Regions from separate parts of the Paenarthrobacter sp. 10N417 genome, predicted to be linked through region 2. Evidence: riboswitches for the same ligand, from Rfam matches in the RefSeq annotation. Region 2 holds a riboswitch; each other region holds the start of a gene.
What was found. Region 2 has a riboswitch for S-adenosylmethionine ahead of AC1DCM_RS11505 (aminotransferase class V-fold PLP-dependent enzyme). Riboswitches for the same ligand answer to the same signal wherever they lie in the genome.
Positions count from the first base shown of each region.

Region 1: linked by a shared signal. The riboswitch ahead of metX (homoserine O-acetyltransferase MetX) and the one ahead of AC1DCM_RS11505 (aminotransferase class V-fold PLP-dependent enzyme) in region 2 are both predicted to bind S-adenosylmethionine.
Region 3: linked by a shared signal. The riboswitch ahead of AC1DCM_RS13405 (DUF1737 domain-containing protein) and the one ahead of AC1DCM_RS11505 (aminotransferase class V-fold PLP-dependent enzyme) in region 2 are both predicted to bind S-adenosylmethionine.

Region 1 covers NZ_JBFTIL010000011.1:87,351-93,136, reverse strand. Annotated here, with positions in the region: gene AC1DCM_RS14885 (SGNH/GDSL hydrolase family protein) at 1-751, shown strand, start outside; gene AC1DCM_RS14880 (winged helix DNA-binding domain-containing protein) at 811-1,965, shown strand; gene AC1DCM_RS14875 (hypothetical protein) at 2,009-2,455, shown strand; gene metX (homoserine O-acetyltransferase MetX) at 2,462-3,583, opposite strand; SAM riboswitch class IV at 3,598-3,712, opposite strand; gene AC1DCM_RS14865 (bifunctional o-acetylhomoserine/o-acetylserine sulfhydrylase) at 3,852-5,168, opposite strand; gene AC1DCM_RS14860 (VOC family protein) at 5,395-5,786, shown strand, end outside.
Region 2 covers NZ_JBFTIL010000007.1:330,007-335,792, forward strand. Annotated here, with positions in the region: gene AC1DCM_RS11495 (metal-dependent transcriptional regulator) at 1-381, opposite strand, end outside; gene AC1DCM_RS11500 (class I SAM-dependent methyltransferase) at 391-1,146, opposite strand; gene AC1DCM_RS11505 (aminotransferase class V-fold PLP-dependent enzyme) at 1,293-2,702, opposite strand; SAM riboswitch class IV at 2,734-2,847, opposite strand; gene hisN (histidinol-phosphatase) at 3,030-3,842, opposite strand; gene rsgA (ribosome small subunit-dependent GTPase A) at 3,898-5,013, opposite strand; gene aroA (3-phosphoshikimate 1-carboxyvinyltransferase) at 5,016-5,786, opposite strand, start outside.
Region 3 covers NZ_JBFTIL010000009.1:97,046-102,831, forward strand. Annotated here, with positions in the region: gene AC1DCM_RS13395 (aromatic amino acid ammonia-lyase) at 1-1,169, opposite strand, end outside; gene AC1DCM_RS13400 (NtaA/DmoA family FMN-dependent monooxygenase) at 1,172-2,500, opposite strand; SAM riboswitch class IV at 2,667-2,778, shown strand; gene AC1DCM_RS13405 (DUF1737 domain-containing protein) at 2,793-3,059, shown strand; gene AC1DCM_RS13410 (rhodanese-like domain-containing protein) at 3,056-3,466, shown strand; gene AC1DCM_RS13415 (O-succinylhomoserine sulfhydrylase) at 3,467-4,675, shown strand; gene AC1DCM_RS13420 (hypothetical protein) at 4,686-5,282, shown strand; gene AC1DCM_RS13425 (glutamate--cysteine ligase 2) at 5,279-5,786, opposite strand, start outside.

The DNA of each region.
Region 1 (5,786 bases), on a different contig from region 2:
CACGGAAGGCATCGGGGATCCCGAGCCACAGAATCCCGGCGGCTTCCGTGGGTGGGCTGACCGTGTAGCGGAAGAACTGGGCCGCGGCCACGAAGATTTTGCCTACGCCAACCTTGCCATCCGTGGGCGGTTACTGCAGCAGATCGTGGATGAACAAGTTGGTCCTTGCTTGGAACTCCAGCCGGACCTCGTCTCTATTTCGGCCGGCGGCAATGACCTCATCCGGCCCGGCGGCGACCCGGACCTTTTGGCGGAGAAGCTGGATGGTGCCGTTCAGGAACTGGCCTCCAGTGGTGCCACCGTGGTGTTGTTCAACGGACCGGACACTGCGTCCTCCGTCTTGGGCCGCATCCGAGGCAAGGTGGCCATCTACAACGAAAACCTCAGGACGGTGGCTGCACGGCACGACGCCATCATCGCCGATATGTGGTCCCTGAGGCAGTTGGCCGATCCCCGGATGTGGGACGAAGACCGCCTGCACTTCTCACCGCTGGGACACCACACGATCGCGATGATGGTCCTGGAAGCGCTGAACGTCCAGCACACACTGGAGCCGCTCGCGCCGAAGCCCCTGCCGGTTCGCACCTGGCGTGAGGCCCGTTCCTCGGATCTGGTGTGGGCCCGTGAGTACTTTGTTCCCTGGGTCATCCGAAGGTTGCGTCATCGGTCCTCCGGCGATGGCATTACCCCAAAGCGCCCGACGCCGGGACCGGTCTTCGGTCCGAACGGCACCATGCTGCCGCGCGGCTAAGGTGACGGGTGCAAGGGTGACGGGCGCTTGCAGGACTGACGCGCGGAAAGAGCTCCGCGATGCACGCTGACATTTCACTGACTCCGGCTGACGTTGTGCAGTTCAGGCTTCGGCGTCAGCAGTTGCGTGATCCTTACGGTGAAAGCATTGATAACGTGCTGCGAAACCTCCTTGCCGTGCAGTCGCAGGAGTTTCCCTATGCGAGGTGGAGCCTTGCCCAGCGAACGCCCAGGACCACTGCCAATGAGGTGGAGCAGGCGGTGGCTGACGGCAGGATCCTCCGGACGCATATCCTGCGGCCAACGTGGCATTTTGTGCATCGTGAGGACCTCGGCTGGTTGATGGGATTGTCTGCGGATCGCCTTCATCAAGGCAACAAAGGCATGTACAGGCAGACGGGAGTTGATGAGCATGCCGCTGCCAGGAGCGGAGACATCCTTGCCGAAGCCGTGGCCGGTGGAGCCCACAAAACACGCGAAGAATTAGCCGGGGTACTGGAACAGGCGGGGCTCCCCGGGAAAGGACTAGGCCTCGTTTACCACCTCATGCACGCAGAGATCAGCAAAATCCTGGTGAGCGGCGCCCCGGTCCGTTCTGCAGGGGGTGCGCTCAAACAGACCTACGCCTTGTTCCACGAACGTGTGCCCGCCACTGGCAACGCGCCCTTGATCGGGGACGACCGAGAATGGGCTTTGGGCCAGCTGGCGCTGCGATACTTCACCAGCCGGGGGCCCGCCACCATCAAGGACTGTGCCGCCTGGTCCGGACTGACCATGAAGGATGTGCGGCTTGGCTTGCAGATAGCTGAAGAGTCCCTTCCGGGCGCCTTGGCGACTGTGGCGATTGACGGCCTGGACTTCTGCTTGCCAGCAGAAGACGTCGAAGCCTTTGCAGCGACTCCGCCAGCTGACGATGGGCCGCGGCTCCCCCGCGTGGATCTCATCCAGTGTTATGACGAGTACGTGATGGGCTATTCCCAATCGAGGCACTACCTCGGCGGAAGGGCTCCCTATTTCCCGGAGGGCGATGCTCCCATTCACGTCGTGTTGCTGGAGGGCAGGTTGGCCGGATGGTGGCGTCACGGATTCTCCGGTGGGATCTGCGAACTCGACGTCAGAGTAAATCGACCCTTCACAACAGCGGAACAACAAGCGTTGGAGGCCGAGGCGGAACGATACGGGAGGTTCCTGGGCATGGAGACCAAGCTGGTGTGAAACCGCAGGACTAAGCTGGGTTAAGACCTAGGAGGCCTGCACCGTGAACAATCTGATCTTCTGGATCATCGTCTGCTCGTGGCTGATTCCCATGGGGATCCGCCTGTACAACAGGTCCCGGGCGCGGCGGCTTCAGGACCGTAATTTCCAAGACCGTAGCTTCCCGGGTCAGAACTATCCTGGCCAGAACTACCCTGGCCCCGGCTATCCCCCGCAGAATCTTCCAGCACCGAATTATCCGGCGCAGGGGTATCCCACTCCGAACTACCCGGGCTATCCCGGGGAGCCCACCACCATCCGTCCTGCCGACGCGCAACCGCCGGCGGGACCGCCGTCGAACGCTTCTTCACCTACGTTTCCCAGCAACAGCGGCTCTGAGCAGCAAGGCTTCCGTGCTCGCAAGCTGGCCGAGCTGGACCTCAAGTTCAGCAACGGCGAGATCGCCATGGAGGACTACATGAAGCAGCGCGGCGAGATCATGAACGGCTGAGCCGGCTTACGCGAAGAAGGCCTGATGCAGTTGGGCTGACAGTTGCCCGATTTCGGTGAGGAAGCCGTCGTGCCCGATGGGGGCCTCGATCACGTGGACGGGGACGTTGCCTGGCAGGTTTTGTGCCAGTTCCAATGACTGGGCCGGGAAGTAGAGGCGGTCCGAGTCGACGGCTGCCACAAAGAATTCAGCAGTGGCGCCGGCCAAGGCTTCCTGCAAGGTGCCCCGGCCACGGCTGATGTCGTGGGACATGAGTGCCTCGGTGATGGCGATGTAACTGTTGGCATCGAACCGGCGCACCAGCTTGGTGCCTTGGTGGTCGAGGTAGCTTTCCACCTGGTAGCGGCCACGCTCCCCCAGGACCGGAGCAGCCAGGGGCGTCTCTTGGTGCTGGGCTTCGCGGCCGAAGCGGAAATCAAGCTCCAGGGCTGATCGGTACGTGATATGCGCTATCCGTCGGGCCAGGGCAAGGCCCGCCTCGGGAGTTGGTCCACCGTAGTAATCGCCGTTGTTGAAGTTCGGGTCCTGGCGGATGGCGAGCGTCTGCGACTGGGCGAAAGCGATTTGCTCAGCTGTGCTGTAGGCGCCGACAGAAATTACTGCGCACCTCTGAACACGCTCAGGGAAGGTCACCGCCCACTCAAGTGCCCGCGCCCCGCCCATGGAACCGCCGAGGACTGCGTGCCATGCCTTGATGCCCAATGCATCCGCGAGACGGGCTTCAGCCACGGTGCTGTCGCGCAACGTGATGAGAGGAAAGCGGGATCCCCAAGGCCGCCCGTCCGGAGCCTGGGACGATGGTCCCGTGCTGCCGTAACAGCCGCCCACAATGTTGATGGAGATAACGAAGAACCGGTTGGTGTCGATCGTCGCGCCGGGACCAACGAGTTGCTCCCACCAGCCTTCCTCGTCGGTGGCACCGCGGGCCACGTGCGTGCTGCCCGTCAGTGCGTGCTGAACGAGGACGGCGTTGGACGCATCTTCGTTCAGCTGCCCCCAGGTTTCGTAGGCCAGCACAACATCCGGGAGAAAACCGCCGGCTTCAAGTTCCAGCGAACCTACGCCGGCGTACTTGACCGTCCCGTCTTCTTTGCCCGGTTTTGGGGGTGCTGTAGCAGTAATGGTCATTCCTTTGACACCTAACCTCGCGCTTGCCTGCCGCCTTGCGTGCGACAGGCCAGGTCTTCACCCGGGGCACCCCACCGCGGAGGAGGGTTGCCGGCCAGCAAGCCGGGGCTGTCACTGGCACTCATGACCTAATACGTAGAGTCTAGGAAAAATACCGCTGTTTTGGCGAAGAATGTGACAGCTGTGTGACGGTTTGGGGTCCCTTCGTTCAGGAACACGCAGCGAGAAGGGCCGCCCGGCGAATTTTCGTCGGCGGGCGGCCGCCCCGCTAAGCGCCCTTGGCAGCCCGGAAACCAGCCTCCAAGTCAGCAATGATGTCGTCCACGTGCTCGATTCCCACCGACAGGCGGACAAGGCCGGGATACACGCCCGCAACCAGCTGCTGTTCGACCGTGAGCTGGCTGTGGGTAGTCGACGCCGGGTGGATAACCAGCGAGCGGACGTCACCGATGTTGGCAACATGGGAGTGCAGCTCCAGGCCATCGACGAATCGCTTGCCGGCCTCGACGCCACCCTTGATGTTGAATGCCACCACTGCGCCGGTACCCTTCGGCCCGTACTTACGGCCACGGTCGTACCAAGGGCTGGACGGCAGACCCGCGAAGGCAACCGATTCGACGTCGTCGTGGGCTTCCAGCCATTCAGCCACTTTGGTGGCGTTCGAGACGTGACGCTCGACGCGCAGGCTCAGGGTTTCCAGCCCTTGGGCGATGAGGAAGGCGTTGAACGGGGAAACGGCCGAACCCAGATCGCGCAGCAACTGCACGCGGGCCTTGAGAATGTAGGAGAGGTTGGCTCCGAGCGCGCCGTCCTTGCCAAGGTCCCGGGCGTAAACGAGTCCGTTGTAGCTGGGGTCCGGAGTATTGAATCCAGGGAAGCGTTCCGGGTCCTTGCCGAAATCAAAGTTTCCGGAGTCCACGATCACGCCGGCGATCGCCGCACCGTGGCCGCCCAGATACTTGGTAGCCGAGTGCACCACAATGTCCGCACCCCATTCGATGGGACGGATGAGGTATGGGGTGGAGAGCGTGTTATCCACGATCAGCGGCACGCCAGCTTCATGCGCAGTGCGTGAAATCCCTTCGATGTCCAGCACGTCCTGGCGCGGATTGGACACCACCTCGCCGAAGAACAGCTTGGTGTTGGGCTGCACGGCGTCGCGCCACTGGTCCAGGTTGTCCGGGTCTTCCACGAACGTCACGGAGATACCGAACTTCTTCAGTGTGTGTGCCAGCAGGTTGTAGGTGCCGCCGTACAGGCTGGGGCTGGCGACGACATGGTCACCGGCCTCGGCAATGTTCAGGATGGCGAAGGTTTCCGCGGCCTGTCCTGAACTGAGGAGCAATGCGCCCAGCCCGCCTTCGAGGCTGGCGATCCGCTGCTCAACGGCATCCTGAGTCGGGTTGCCGATTCGGGTGTAGATCGGGGCGAGCTCGGCCAAGGCAAAGCGGTTGGCTGCGCTCTCTGCGCTGGGGAAAACGAAGGACGTGGTCTGGTAGATCGGAAGCGACCTCGCTCCCGTGGCAGAGTCAGGCTCCTGCCCTGCGTGGATCTGGCGGGTTTCGAAAGACCATCCTTGGGACATTGAATTCTCCTCTTAGTGGCGCGCGGGTTTGCCGTTGATCGCTGTAGGCGTGGGCTGGGGCCAGTCTAGGAAGCGCCCGGGTACTTGGACAGCTTTGTGACGAAGGCAGTATTTTTCGGTCTTTGGGCGACCCGGCATGACGCAGTCGAATGGCATACAGCAAGGTCCCATGTTAGTTAGGCTTCCCTTAGCTGAGACCCCGATCACAAAGTGCCAAGATGAAGCCATGCGCATGGATCACGTCTCTTACGCTTGTGAACGAGATGGCCTTTTGGCCACTACCGAACGAATTTCCGCAGCTCTGGGAGTGGACGCAGTCCGGGGCGGAGTGCACCCGCGCTTCGGTACCCGGAACATGATCATTCCCTTGGCGGATAACAAATACCTGGAAGTCGTAGAGGTCCTGGACCATCCTGCTTCTGACAAGGCACCCTTTGGCCAGGCAGTCCGAGCACGCTCGGCGGCTGGCGGCGGTTGGATGGGCTGGTGCGTCGCCGTTGACGACCTCGCCCCCTTCGAAGAACGCCTCGGCCGTTCCGCAGTTCCGGGCAACCGCAAGTTCCCGGATGGCCGCGAACTCGTGTGGCAGCAGATCGGCATTCTCGGCTTGATCGCCGA
Region 2 (5,786 bases):
GAGGGGATGGCCAAGCTTGGCGGCCATGCGCTCAATGAAGGTATCGGACACCGCGTGTTCCAACATCTCAGCTTCATCATGGACTTCGTCCCAACTATAGCCGAGTTCGTCAACGAGGTATGTCTCAATGAGGCGGTGACGCCGAACCATTGACAGTGCCAGGCGCATGCCTTCCGGAGTCAGCCGGATGGCACTGTACGGTTGGTGGTCCACCAAGCCCTGGTCCTTGAGTTTACGGACCATTTCAGACACCGAGGAATTGGCAACGCCAAGCCGCAGGGCAAGCTGCGAGGACGTAATTGGTTTGTCCTGCCACTCCGTATAGGAGTAGATGACCTTGACGTAGTCCTCGATCGAGGAGGAGGGCGTACTGGTCTTCACACACCAAGCCTACCGTGGCGGGGCGCCGTCGATCTTGCGGGCCCGCCAGGTAGTGGTCAGATATGGCAATCCCAGGAGCTGGCCGGGGACATGGCCCAGATGATCGAAGAGGTACCACTCCAGGTTGCCCATGACCTTTAAGCGGGTGGCTTCATTTGCGCGGAGGTAGTAGCTGCGCGATTTCGTGAGCTCCAGGATGTCCTCCGGTGACACGGCGTCCTCCCAGCTGGTGAGATGGCTCGTCAAGTCCATAAACTCCGGTCCGATAACTGGCCGGAAGCCGGGCTTGTGCACATCCCCGGCGTGCATGATGCGTGACAACCGGTGAACCCAGGGCACGGAGGTGTCCAGTTGGTTCCATATCAGGCCGAGTACTCCGTGGGGCCGCAGGATCCGGTCGATTTCCGTGCTGGCTTTCAGCGGGTCACACCAATGCCATGCCTGGGCAACGCTGACGACGTCGAATGCTGAGTCCGCCAGCCCTGTTGCCTCGGCCGTTCCCTCCAACGCCTCAACGCCGGGACAGGACTTTCGAAGTTGCTCCAGCATGTCTGTGGAAGGATCGACGGCGGCCACCTGCAGGCCGCGGTCCACGAGCAGTGCCGTAAATTTTCCCGTGCCTGCACCAATATCCGCGGCGGACTTCGCTCCAGGAGGGAGAAGCCAATCCATTGAGTCTGTGGGATAGCCGGGCCGAACGCGATCGTAGTGTTCGCCGCCGTCCTGGAAGCTCTGGCCCAGCTCGCGGCGGCGCGTGGCATGCAGCTTGGGACCACCCGGCCTGCCAACGCGGCCGGAAACACTTCCGCCGGAAACAACGCCGGAAACACTGCCGGAAGGCACGGCCACGCACAGACTCCTTTACCGCGAACGCCAGTTACCCTACGAATTTACCGCACAGTACGTGCGTTTTAGTCAATCGTGCAGGGCGCAGCCCCTGCGGTGCCCGGGGTGTTTGGTGCCCATTCTGGGTAGCTGCGGTGGTCGTTGGCCGGTACCCAGCGGCCTTCGTCTACTACATAGTCCCAGCCGAGCCCGGTGCGCTTGAGTTCTTCGATACCAGCCAGGAGTCGTGTGGCATCCTCCAATCGGGAACCCACTCCGAAACTGGCTCGGAGCGAGCCCGAAGGGAGTCCGAGCCGCTTGAGCAGGGGATGGGCGCAGAAGCGGCCGTCACGAAGTCCTACACCATGTTCGGCGGCGAGGTAGGCGGCCACCAGTCCGGCGTCGAATCCTTCCACGGAGAAATTGACCACGCCGATAGTGTCTTCGGAGTCGCTGAAGATCCGGTGGACGGTCACGCCTTCGATTGCTTCAAGTCCCTGTACGAGGTAGGAGCGGATGGCAGCTTCATGGGCATGCCATGCCTCTTGGTCCAGCCCGGCCAGCACCTGCGTCGCGCGGGCCAATGTTGCCGCGCCGAGGACGTTGGGGGAGCCGCCCTCGTGGCGGGCGGGACCTGAAGCCCAGCTGACCGAGTCCAGGCGGGCTTCGCGAACGGCGCCACCACCGGCAAGGTGCGGAGTACCGGCGTCGAGCCAGTCAGGACGGCCCACAACAACACCGGCGCCGAACGGAGCGTAGAGCTTATGCCCGGAGAACACGATGTAGTCCACGTCTGCTGCGGTGATGTTGATGCGGCGGTGGGGGGCAAGCTGCGCGGCGTCCACCACAATCCGGGCGCCGTATTCGTGGGCAAGTGCTGCGAGTTCGGCGATCGGCAGGATTTCACCGGTCACATTCGAGGCCCCGGTGACCGCCAGCAACGACACGCCGCCCTGGCTGAGTTCCTCGCGAAGCTTGGCGAGGGTAGCTGTCAGTGTCGAAGCAGCTACGACACTGCGGTGAGGGACGCCCTGCCAGGGAAGGAGATTGGCATGGTGCTCGATGTCCAGGTAAAGGACCTCGCCCGTTGGCTTTCCGTCCAGTTGCGGGAGGCAGCCTGCCAACAGGTTCAGCGAGTCCGTGGTGTTCCGGGTGAAAATGACGGAATCGTCGGGACGACCGCCGACGAATTCGCGGACGATGTCGCGGGAGTTCTCGTAGACCGAGGTGCTGATCTGGGAAGCGTAGCCCGCGCCGCGGTGGACACTGGCGTAGTAGGGGAGGATCTCATTGAGATACGCAGAAACAATTGTCAGCGCTGGAGCGGATGCTCCGTAGTCGAGGTTGGCGTAGCGGACGTGGCCACCCTGGATCAGGGGAGCTTGCAGCTCTGCGCCTGTGACGGCGGCCAGGGGCCTGCCTGCAGCGGCTTCGTGCGCTGCTTCTTCGACCACAAGGGACGGCAGAACGGTGGAGTTGAACGTAGCAGTGCTCATGGGACCTCACTCAAGAGGGACCCCCTATGGGGATCCGCGCTTGCCGTATCCGTTCCGGACCGGCCAGGTCGTCACCCGGGGCACCCCACCGCGAATGGAGGGTTGCCGGCCAGCAAACCGGGGTTTAGCGCTGGCACTCGTGACCTGTAAAGAGGTTAGGGCACTCCTCTGGCCTGCTCCAAAGTCGCTTCGCTTTGTTAAGCACATTGTTACGAAGGGTCCGGAAATCGGGCTTTGGGCGAAGAAAAAACGGCGGACGCCCCGAAAAGGAGGCATCCGCCGTCGAAAATTCTATGCAAAGCCGGTTGGCTAGTTGGTGCCGCTGGGTCAGAGGAGGTCATCCAGAGCAGGGTTCAGCCGCTTGAGGACCTCTGAGTGCAGGATGGAGTTGGTGGCCAGGGCGTTGCCGCCAAAGGGGCCATCCTCGCCTTCCAACGAGGTGAAGCGGCCGCCGGCTTCCGTCACGATCGGAACCAGTGCTGCCATGTCGTAAAGGTTCAACTCTGGCTCGCAGGCGATATCCACGGCTCCCTCGGCAACCAGGCAATAGGACCAGAAATCGCCGTAGGCGCGTGTGCGCCAGATGTCTTCCGTCAACCCCAGGAACTCGTCCAGATTTCCGCGTTCCTTCCAACCGGAAAGGCTGGAATATGACATTGAAGCATCTGCCAACCGCGAAACGTTTGACACTTTGAGCCGGGTCGCTGACGCGAGGGAGCGACCCATATAGGCGCCCATGTCCTTTGCTGCCCACCAACGCTTGCCCAACGCGGGAGCACTGACAAGTCCGACCACCGGCTCACCCTCGTCCACGAGTGCGATCAGGGTAGCCCATACAGGAACTCCCCGAACGAAGTTCTTGGTGCCGTCGATGGGGTCGATGATCCAACGCCGGGAGCCGTGGCCGCTGCTGCCGAACTCCTCGCCGAGGACGGCGTCACGGGGGCGCGAGCGCGACAATTGGCCACGAATGGCTTCTTCCGCAGCTTTGTCGGCATCCGTCACTGGCGTGAGGTCAGGCTTGGTCTCGACCTGCAGATCCAAGGCCTTGAAGCGGTCCATGGTTTGGGCATCCACGGAATCCGCCAGCACGTGGGCCAGTCGGAGGTCATCGTTGTAGCTGGAAACGGGTTGGGTCATGCCACCAAACTATCGTGAAACGTTCCCTGCAGTTGGGATCGCCTTGCACCAATGCTTAGTTGACGGTACCCAGTTCTTTGGTCTCTTTCGCTTCCAAACGCGGGTCCGCGCCCAGCAGCCGCCGGAGCGAAGACAAGCGGGCCACCCCGGAAGGACCGGCGTGTCCCTCGTTCACCCACGCGTCAAGTCCGCAATTGATGGCACTGGCATCGTGCTTGCAACCGCGGTCGCAAGCTTCGGTGCCCGGTTCCAAATCGGGGAAGGAATGCAGGATGCGGTCGGGGTCCACATGCGCGAGTCCGAAGGAGCGGATACCGGGGGTATCGATGATCCAGCTACCTGGCGGTGCGTCCGCCAGCTTCAAGGCCAGCGCCGACGACGACGTGTGCCGGCCCCGCCCTGTGACGGCGTTGACACCACCCGTAGCACGCTCGGCTCCGGTCAGGGCATTAACCATGGTGGACTTGCCGACGCCCGAATGGCCCAGCATGACAGTCACTTTTCCATCAAGGTGGGCCCGCAATTCGGCAACGGCGCGGCTGTCCAGCCGCGCGGACAGTCCGTCGTCCGAGCGGGCATCGATACCGGACGCTTCATCGTCTGCGGTACGGCTGATGATGATGGGAAAGTCGAGGCTGAGATAGTTCGACAACAGTTCCGCAGGATCCTTGACATCTGCTTTGGTGACGAGCAGCAGCGGCTCGATCCCGGCGTCGTAGGCTGCAACCAGGGCGCGGTCAATAAAGCCGGTTCGGGGCTCCGGATTGGCCGCCGCGACCACCACCACAAGTTGGTCTGCGTTGGCTACCACCACTCTTTCGATGGGGTCGGTATCATCAGCGCTGCGCCGCAGGAGCGTCTTCCGCTCCTCTATTCGGACGAGCCGCGCAAGGGTATCCGGTTCTCCGGATACGTCGCCCACCAAGGCGACGAAATCGCCGGGGACAACGGGGTTTCGTCGCAGTTCACGCGCGCGTGCAGCGATGATGATGCGTTCATCCGCCGAGTCTTCACCGACGATGGCGGTGTAGCGCCCGCGGTCTACCGTGATAATCCGGCCAATGACCGCGTCATCATGACTGGGACGGTCCTTGGTGCGGGGCCTTGATCCTTTTTTATTCGGACGGATCCGGACATCGGATTCGTCCCAGGAGCTTGCGTCGCGACCCATGCTCAGTTGCTGGCCTCACTGGTGACGGTCAAGTCATCGCCTGTGCCGTGCTGCAGCATGGCCTCCCACATCTGCGGAAATTCGGGCATCGTCTTGGACGTGGTAGCGATATCCTCCACCTGAACGCCCTCAACGGCGAGCCCCAAAATAGCGCCCGCCGTAGCCATGCGGTGATCAGCGTAGCTGTGGACGACGCCTGCGTGCAGAGTGGCCGGACGGATAATGAGGCCGTCGGCTGTTTCTTCTGCGTCGCCGCCAAGCCGATTGATTTCAGCGGCCAGCGCGGCGAGCCTATCCGTTTCATGGCCACGAAGGTGCGCGATCCCGGTTAGACGTGAAGGACCTGTAGCCAAGGCGCACAGCGCAGCGACGGTGGGCGCGAGTTCACTGGTCTCGTCGAAGTCGGCGCCCTTTATTTCAGGCCCGCCCTTCACGGTGAGCGTGCCGTTTTCGAGTGTCACGGTGGCTCCCATTTCAACCAGGATGCTACGCCAGAGGTCACCCACCTGGGTTGTTTGGGTGGGCCAGTTGGGGATCCTGACGGTGCCATGGGTCGCGAGGGCTGCGGCAAGGAACGGGCCGGCGTTGGAAAGGTCCTGTTCGATCCGCTGGTCGAAGGCGTGAATGGGGCCGGGCGCGACTCGCCAGTGGTTGGGGACTGAATCGTCCACCTTGACGCCGACTCCACGAAGGACGGCAACGGTCATATTGATGTGGTCCAGGCTGGGGACCGGCTTGCCTACGTGTTCCAGGTGAAGGCCTTCGGCGAAGCG
Region 3 (5,786 bases), on a different contig from region 2:
CTGGCGGCAGCTTCCAGATGCCTCGCCCGGATCACCCGTTGTGGCGGATACAACTTGGCGATGCGCCGCTCGCTGGAAATCGCCACGTGCGCCAAGGCAAGCCTCAAGCCCTCGAAGGAAAGAGCCAGCTGCATCGGTTGGAAGTTCCCGCCGGACACCATTTGCCCGGTTTCGATATCCACCAAAGGGTTGTCGCCGCGTCCGTTCAGCTCCACGTTCAACGCAGCGCCGAGCTGTGAAACCAAGGAGCGAAAAGCCCCATGCGTTTGGGGCGCAGAGCGGAATGACAAAGCGTCCTGCACAGAGACTTCAGGACGAACGTCCTCCAGCCAGCCCCCGCGCAACAGGTGACGTACCGCGGCCGCCGAGTCCTTCTGCCCGTCCACCGCCTTGCCCGCCTGAATGGCCGGCGAAAACGGGCTGAGGTTCCCGCCGCCGTCGTACCTTGCAATGGTCTCAAGCGAGAGGGAAAGCGCGACGTCGGCGAGTTCCGCCAGCTGCTGCAGGCGCACCAAGGCAAGGGTACCGGCGCCTACCGAGTACGCATTGGCGCTGACCAGGGCCAGGGCCTCACCGGGAGCGAGCCGCAGCGGCTGGAGACCGGCGTCGGCGAGCGCTTTCGCCCCGGGTACCAGGGTGCCGTCCGCATCGATCGCTTCACCTTCACCGATGGCAACAGCAGCGACGGCGGCGAGCTGGGTGAGGTCCGAGGAGCCCACTGAGCCTTCGCCCGGGATGGCGGGAAAAACTCCACGGTTGAGCAGTTCGGCATAAAACTGGGCCGTCTCGGGCCGGACACCGGAGCCGCCGCGGCTGAAACCGATGAGCCGGGTGAGGATCACTGCGCGGGCAGAGGGCCGGTCCAGATAGTCGCCCACGCCACTGTTGTGGTATCTGACTACCTGGATTTGATAGGCAAGGACCGACTTCTCCTCCACAACCGTGTCGCGTCCGGAGCCAAGGAGGGTGTTGAGGCCGTAGATTCTCTGCCCGGACGTTGAAGCGCGCTCCAGCACTTCGCGTGAGCGGCCGATCAAAGACAACGCATCTTGGTTGAGTTTCACGTGAAACGCCGGATCCAAGGCAGCTTGCGCCACGCTTTCAGGGTCCACCGGCGATGTGCCGATCAACAGGCTCTTGGGCTCGGAGGGGATTGGTTCGGAAGACATGGTCAGAAGTCCAGAAGATTCTGGCGGAAGCCGCCGTTGCCGTAACTCTTCCTCAACAGGCCACGGCGTCGCAGTTCGGGAGTGAGTTTGTCCAGCACTCCGTGCACGGTGACGGGGTCCACGAAGCCAGAGAAGAGGAAGCCGTCGCCACCCACGGCCTCGCCGGTCTCCTCAAGGTAGTCCGCGATTTCCCCTACCGTGCCAATGATCGAGTCGCCGGCACCGCCGCTGCGTGCCTGCAGGATCTGGCGCAGGGTAGAGCCCGGAGGCGCCGCCTTGGCGAAGTGCTCCAGCGTGCCTTGGTTGCTGTTGGTGCTCAATTCGGGCAACGGCGCATCGAGGTCGAACTGCTTGAAGTCGATCACGGACAGGTAGGAGATCGAGTTGAGCTGGCTGTCGATATCACGCTGGGTAAGCTCCCGGCGCTGCGCCCGCAACTCCTCGGCCTCGGCTGATGAGCCAACCACGGTGGGCTTCAGCACGAAAAGTACCTTGACGTCGTCGGGGTTCCTGCCAGCCTTGGCAGCCTCGGCACGGATGGAATCCCGGTAGGCCTTCATGCCGTCAGCGCCACGCGCCAAGGCGATCGCGACGTCGGCGTGCCCACCCGCGAACGCTTTGCCTCGAGGAGAAGCACCCGCCTGCACCAGCACAGGCTCCTCCGGCAGAGGTGCGGTGTTCAGCGGACCGCGGACCTTGAAGAAGTCGCCCTGGTGGTTAATAGGGTGCACTTTGGTGTGGTCGGCGAATCTGCCGGCCTCAACGTCCTCGAGCACCGCGTCAGGTTCCCAGCTCCGCCAAAGCCTCCGTACGACGTCGACGAATTCCTCCGCTTTCTCGTACCGAAGGTCGTGTTCAATCTGCTGATCCAGCCCGTAATTCTGTGCCGCCAGGTCACTGCCGGACGTGACGACGTTCCAGCCGAGCTGCCCCTCGGAGAAGTGCTGCAGCGTGGCCAGCAGCCGGGCGGCTGTAAAGGGCGGATAGAACGATGCGCTGACGGTCGGCACAATTCCAAGGTGCTTGGTGGCGGACAGAAGATACGGAACCAGGGCCAAGGGGTCATGCTTGGGCGCAAAGGAAGCGTGTGCCAGCGAGACCTCGGCGGTGCCGCCATAAGTATCAGGAACAGTAAGGGAATCCTCGATGATGAAAAGGTCAAGGCCGGATTGCTCGAACGCGCGCACGGCGTCTTGATACAGGGCAGGTTTCTTCCAGTCGTAGCCCAGGCTGTAGCCGGGAGTTCCCCAGCCCTGGACACCGAAACCGTGCCCCACGAACCATCCAAAATGCAGCATGGGCTTGAGTGTAGGGCTGCCTTGTCCGTTCACCGCTACCTGATTTCTTGCGAAGTTACAGGGGGTCGTACTGCGTCAATTATGCTCCCGGGACGTCACATTTAGGCTGCTACTCCAGCATGGGCCGGTTACGCAACATGACGGCCGCGTAACCGCTTGCAAGTGCGGGCCGCCGCCGCGGGATGTTACGTTTTTCTTGAGTAATGAGCACCAGCGCCAAGCCCTGACTTGCTGGTCGGCAACCCTCTCTCCGGCGGGGTGCCTCAGGTGACTACTCGGCGTATCGACACTTCGAACTGCAAGCGTGACTGAGGAGCACCAGCCAATGCCTGAACCCACTGAAGAAAAACTCTCCTACCGCCTGATTACAGGTCCGGATACCCGTGAATTCTGCGAGCGGATCACCACGGCCCTCGCCGACGGCTACGTGCTCCACGGCAGCCCGGCGGCCACGTTCAATGGCACGGATGTCATCGTGGCCCAGGCTGTCGTGCTGCCCACCGCCATCGCCAACGCAGACGCCGCCGTCGCGAATGCTGTTGACCAGTTGGAGAGCGACGACGACGAAGAAGCATTCGAGGGACACGCATGAGTTACGCAGGTGACCTGACCCCGCAGGACGCGTGGGCCAAGCTTGAAGAAGGCGCAATTCTGGTAGACGTCCGCACCGAGGCCGAGTGGGCACACATCGGCATTCCGGACACCAAAGCCACAGAGAATGATCCCCTGTTCATTCAGTGGAACCTCGCCGGCGGCATTCCCAACTCCCGCTTCCTCGAGGACCTGCAGCAGCAGGCACCCGAGGGCGAGGGCGTGGAACTCGTTTTCATCTGCCGCTCAGGCCAGCGCTCCATCTCTGCCGCCATCGCCGCGACGCAGGCCGGATTCACCGCCTACAACGTCCTCGAGGGCTTCGAAGGTGACCCGGACCGGTATGGCGAACGCACCATCAACGGCTGGAAGAACCGTGGCCTGCCGACCAACCTGGGGAACGACTAAGTGACTTTCAATCCCGATGCCGCCAGCTGGAGCCCTGACACCCAGGCAGTACGCGGTGGCCTTGACCGTACCAACTTCCAGGAGACGTCCGAACCCGTTTTCCTGAACTCCGGCTTCGTCTACGAATCCGCTGCCGCCGCCGAACGCGCCTTCACTGGCGAGGACGAACGCTTCGTTTACTCCCGCTACGGCAACCCGTCCGTGGCCACGTTCCAAGAGCGGTTGCGGTTGCTCGAAGGAACCGAGGCTTGCTTTGCGACGGCGTCCGGCATGTCCGCGGTGTTCACCGCCTTGGGTGCCCTGTTGGCTGCCGGTGATCGCGTGGTTGCCGCCCGCTCCCTGTTCGGCTCGTGCTTCGTGATCCTCAACGAGATCCTGCCGCGCTGGGGCGTAGAGACCGTGTTTGTCGATGGTCCCGACCTCGATCAGTGGCGTGCTGCCCTCTCCGAACCCACCACCGCTGTGTTCTTCGAGTCGCCGTCCAACCCGATGCAGGAAATCGTGGACATCGCCGCCGTCAGCGAGCTCGCGCATGCAGCGGGAGCGACCGTCGTCGTCGACAACGTCTTTGCCACTCCCCTGCTGCAGCGTTGCGGTGACTTGGGCGCAGACGTCATTGTTTACTCCGGCACCAAGCACATCGATGGCCAGGGGCGCGTCCTCGGCGGCGCGATCATGGGCACCAAGGAATTCATCGATGGCCCGGTCAAGCAGTTGATGCGGCACACCGGACCGTCGCTCTCCGCGTTCAACGCGTGGGTATTGACCAAGGGCCTGGAGACCATCGGGCTGCGCGTGAACCACAGTTCGGCCTCCGCTTTGAAAATCGCGGAATGGCTCGAGCAGCAACCTGCCATTAGCTGGGTCAAGTACCCCTTGTTGAAATCGCACCCGCAGTACGAGCTCGCAGCCAAGCAAATGAAGGCCGGCGGCACTGTGCTGACGTTCGAGCTGCTGCCCTCTTCCGGGCGGTCCGCCAAAGACGCCGCGTTCGCGTTGCTGGACGGTCTGCGCATCATCGACATCTCCAACAACCTGGGCGACTCCAAGTCCCTCATCACGCATCCGGCCACCACCACCCACCGGGCCATGGGGCCTGAAGGTCGCGCGGCCATTGGGTTGAGCGACGGCGTGGTCCGTTTGTCCGTGGGCCTGGAAGATGTAGACGATCTCATTCTGGATCTGGAGAAGGCCCTCAAACAGGTCTAACCTGTCTCGCATGAGCGGGAATCATCCCTATCGCCGTGCCGGAGCGGTCATCGTTGCCGGCACGGCGATCTGGTTTGCAGGTATTTCGCCGGTGTCGCGCGTCTACATCACCCCCGACGCCGCCGAACGTCTTCGTATGCTTGAGGTCGGCCAGCGTGGCTGGGTTATTGGGCAGCACCTCGCAGCGGCTGGAACCGTCGCGGTGCCTGTGGGATTCGCAGCCTTTGCCCGTCGTCTTCCGGGCGGACGGGCGAAGCGGTGGGCTGTTGCAGCCGCTGCCGCTTTGCTGGCAGGGGCCCCGCTCTTTGTGTCGAGTTTGTCCCGCCGGGCCTCGGACTTGGAACGCTTTGCCTATGGCCGTGGATCCAATGCGCCATTCTTGGCCTATTCCGGGCTCCATGTTCTTGCCTTGGCTGCCCTGGGCGGAAGTCTCCTGGCAACGCCTGCCAAACGATGGATCGGGCTCACGGCCGCAGCCAGCGCGCCCATCTACGGCGCCATCCTTGTGGCCAAGAAGGACATCCCACCATTCGTGTTCTACCTGGTCGAGGGCTTGGCTGGGGCGTACCTGATGACATGGGAAGAGACAGATCCCACTGAAGCCTAGGGCCGGCGGACCCTGGTCAGGATGGGCGCCGGATCCTTGTGCGAGTCTGCGGTAGCGCCACGAAGCGTCACCTTCACGGCATGTCCAACCACCGCCCCCAGCGCCTCATTGCTGGGCGGACTCCCCGGCGGATTTTGTGCCTCACGTTGCCGGTTGTTGAAACGCTCTGCTGCTTCGCGTTGCTCCCGGGCTCCGTTCCCGCGCTCAAGGATGTCCGAAATTCCGGCCTTCACGAGTTCCAGTTCACCTTGGTCGTCCAGTACTGGGCTCAGATAATCCACCAAGGCCCAGACCACATCCGCTGCCGGTTGGGGACGGAAGTCGCCAAAGTCCAGGAGGTCTCCGCGAAGTCCCGAATTGCTCGCCTGCCAACTCGCCATCCGGAGCAGGGCCGTCGGCACCGAGGCCGGCTCAACGCCGTCGAGCATTTCCAGGGAAGCGGTCTCAACCAATGCCCTTACAAGCACTGCTATCAAAGCTGCGTCTTCCGAGCGGAGACACACG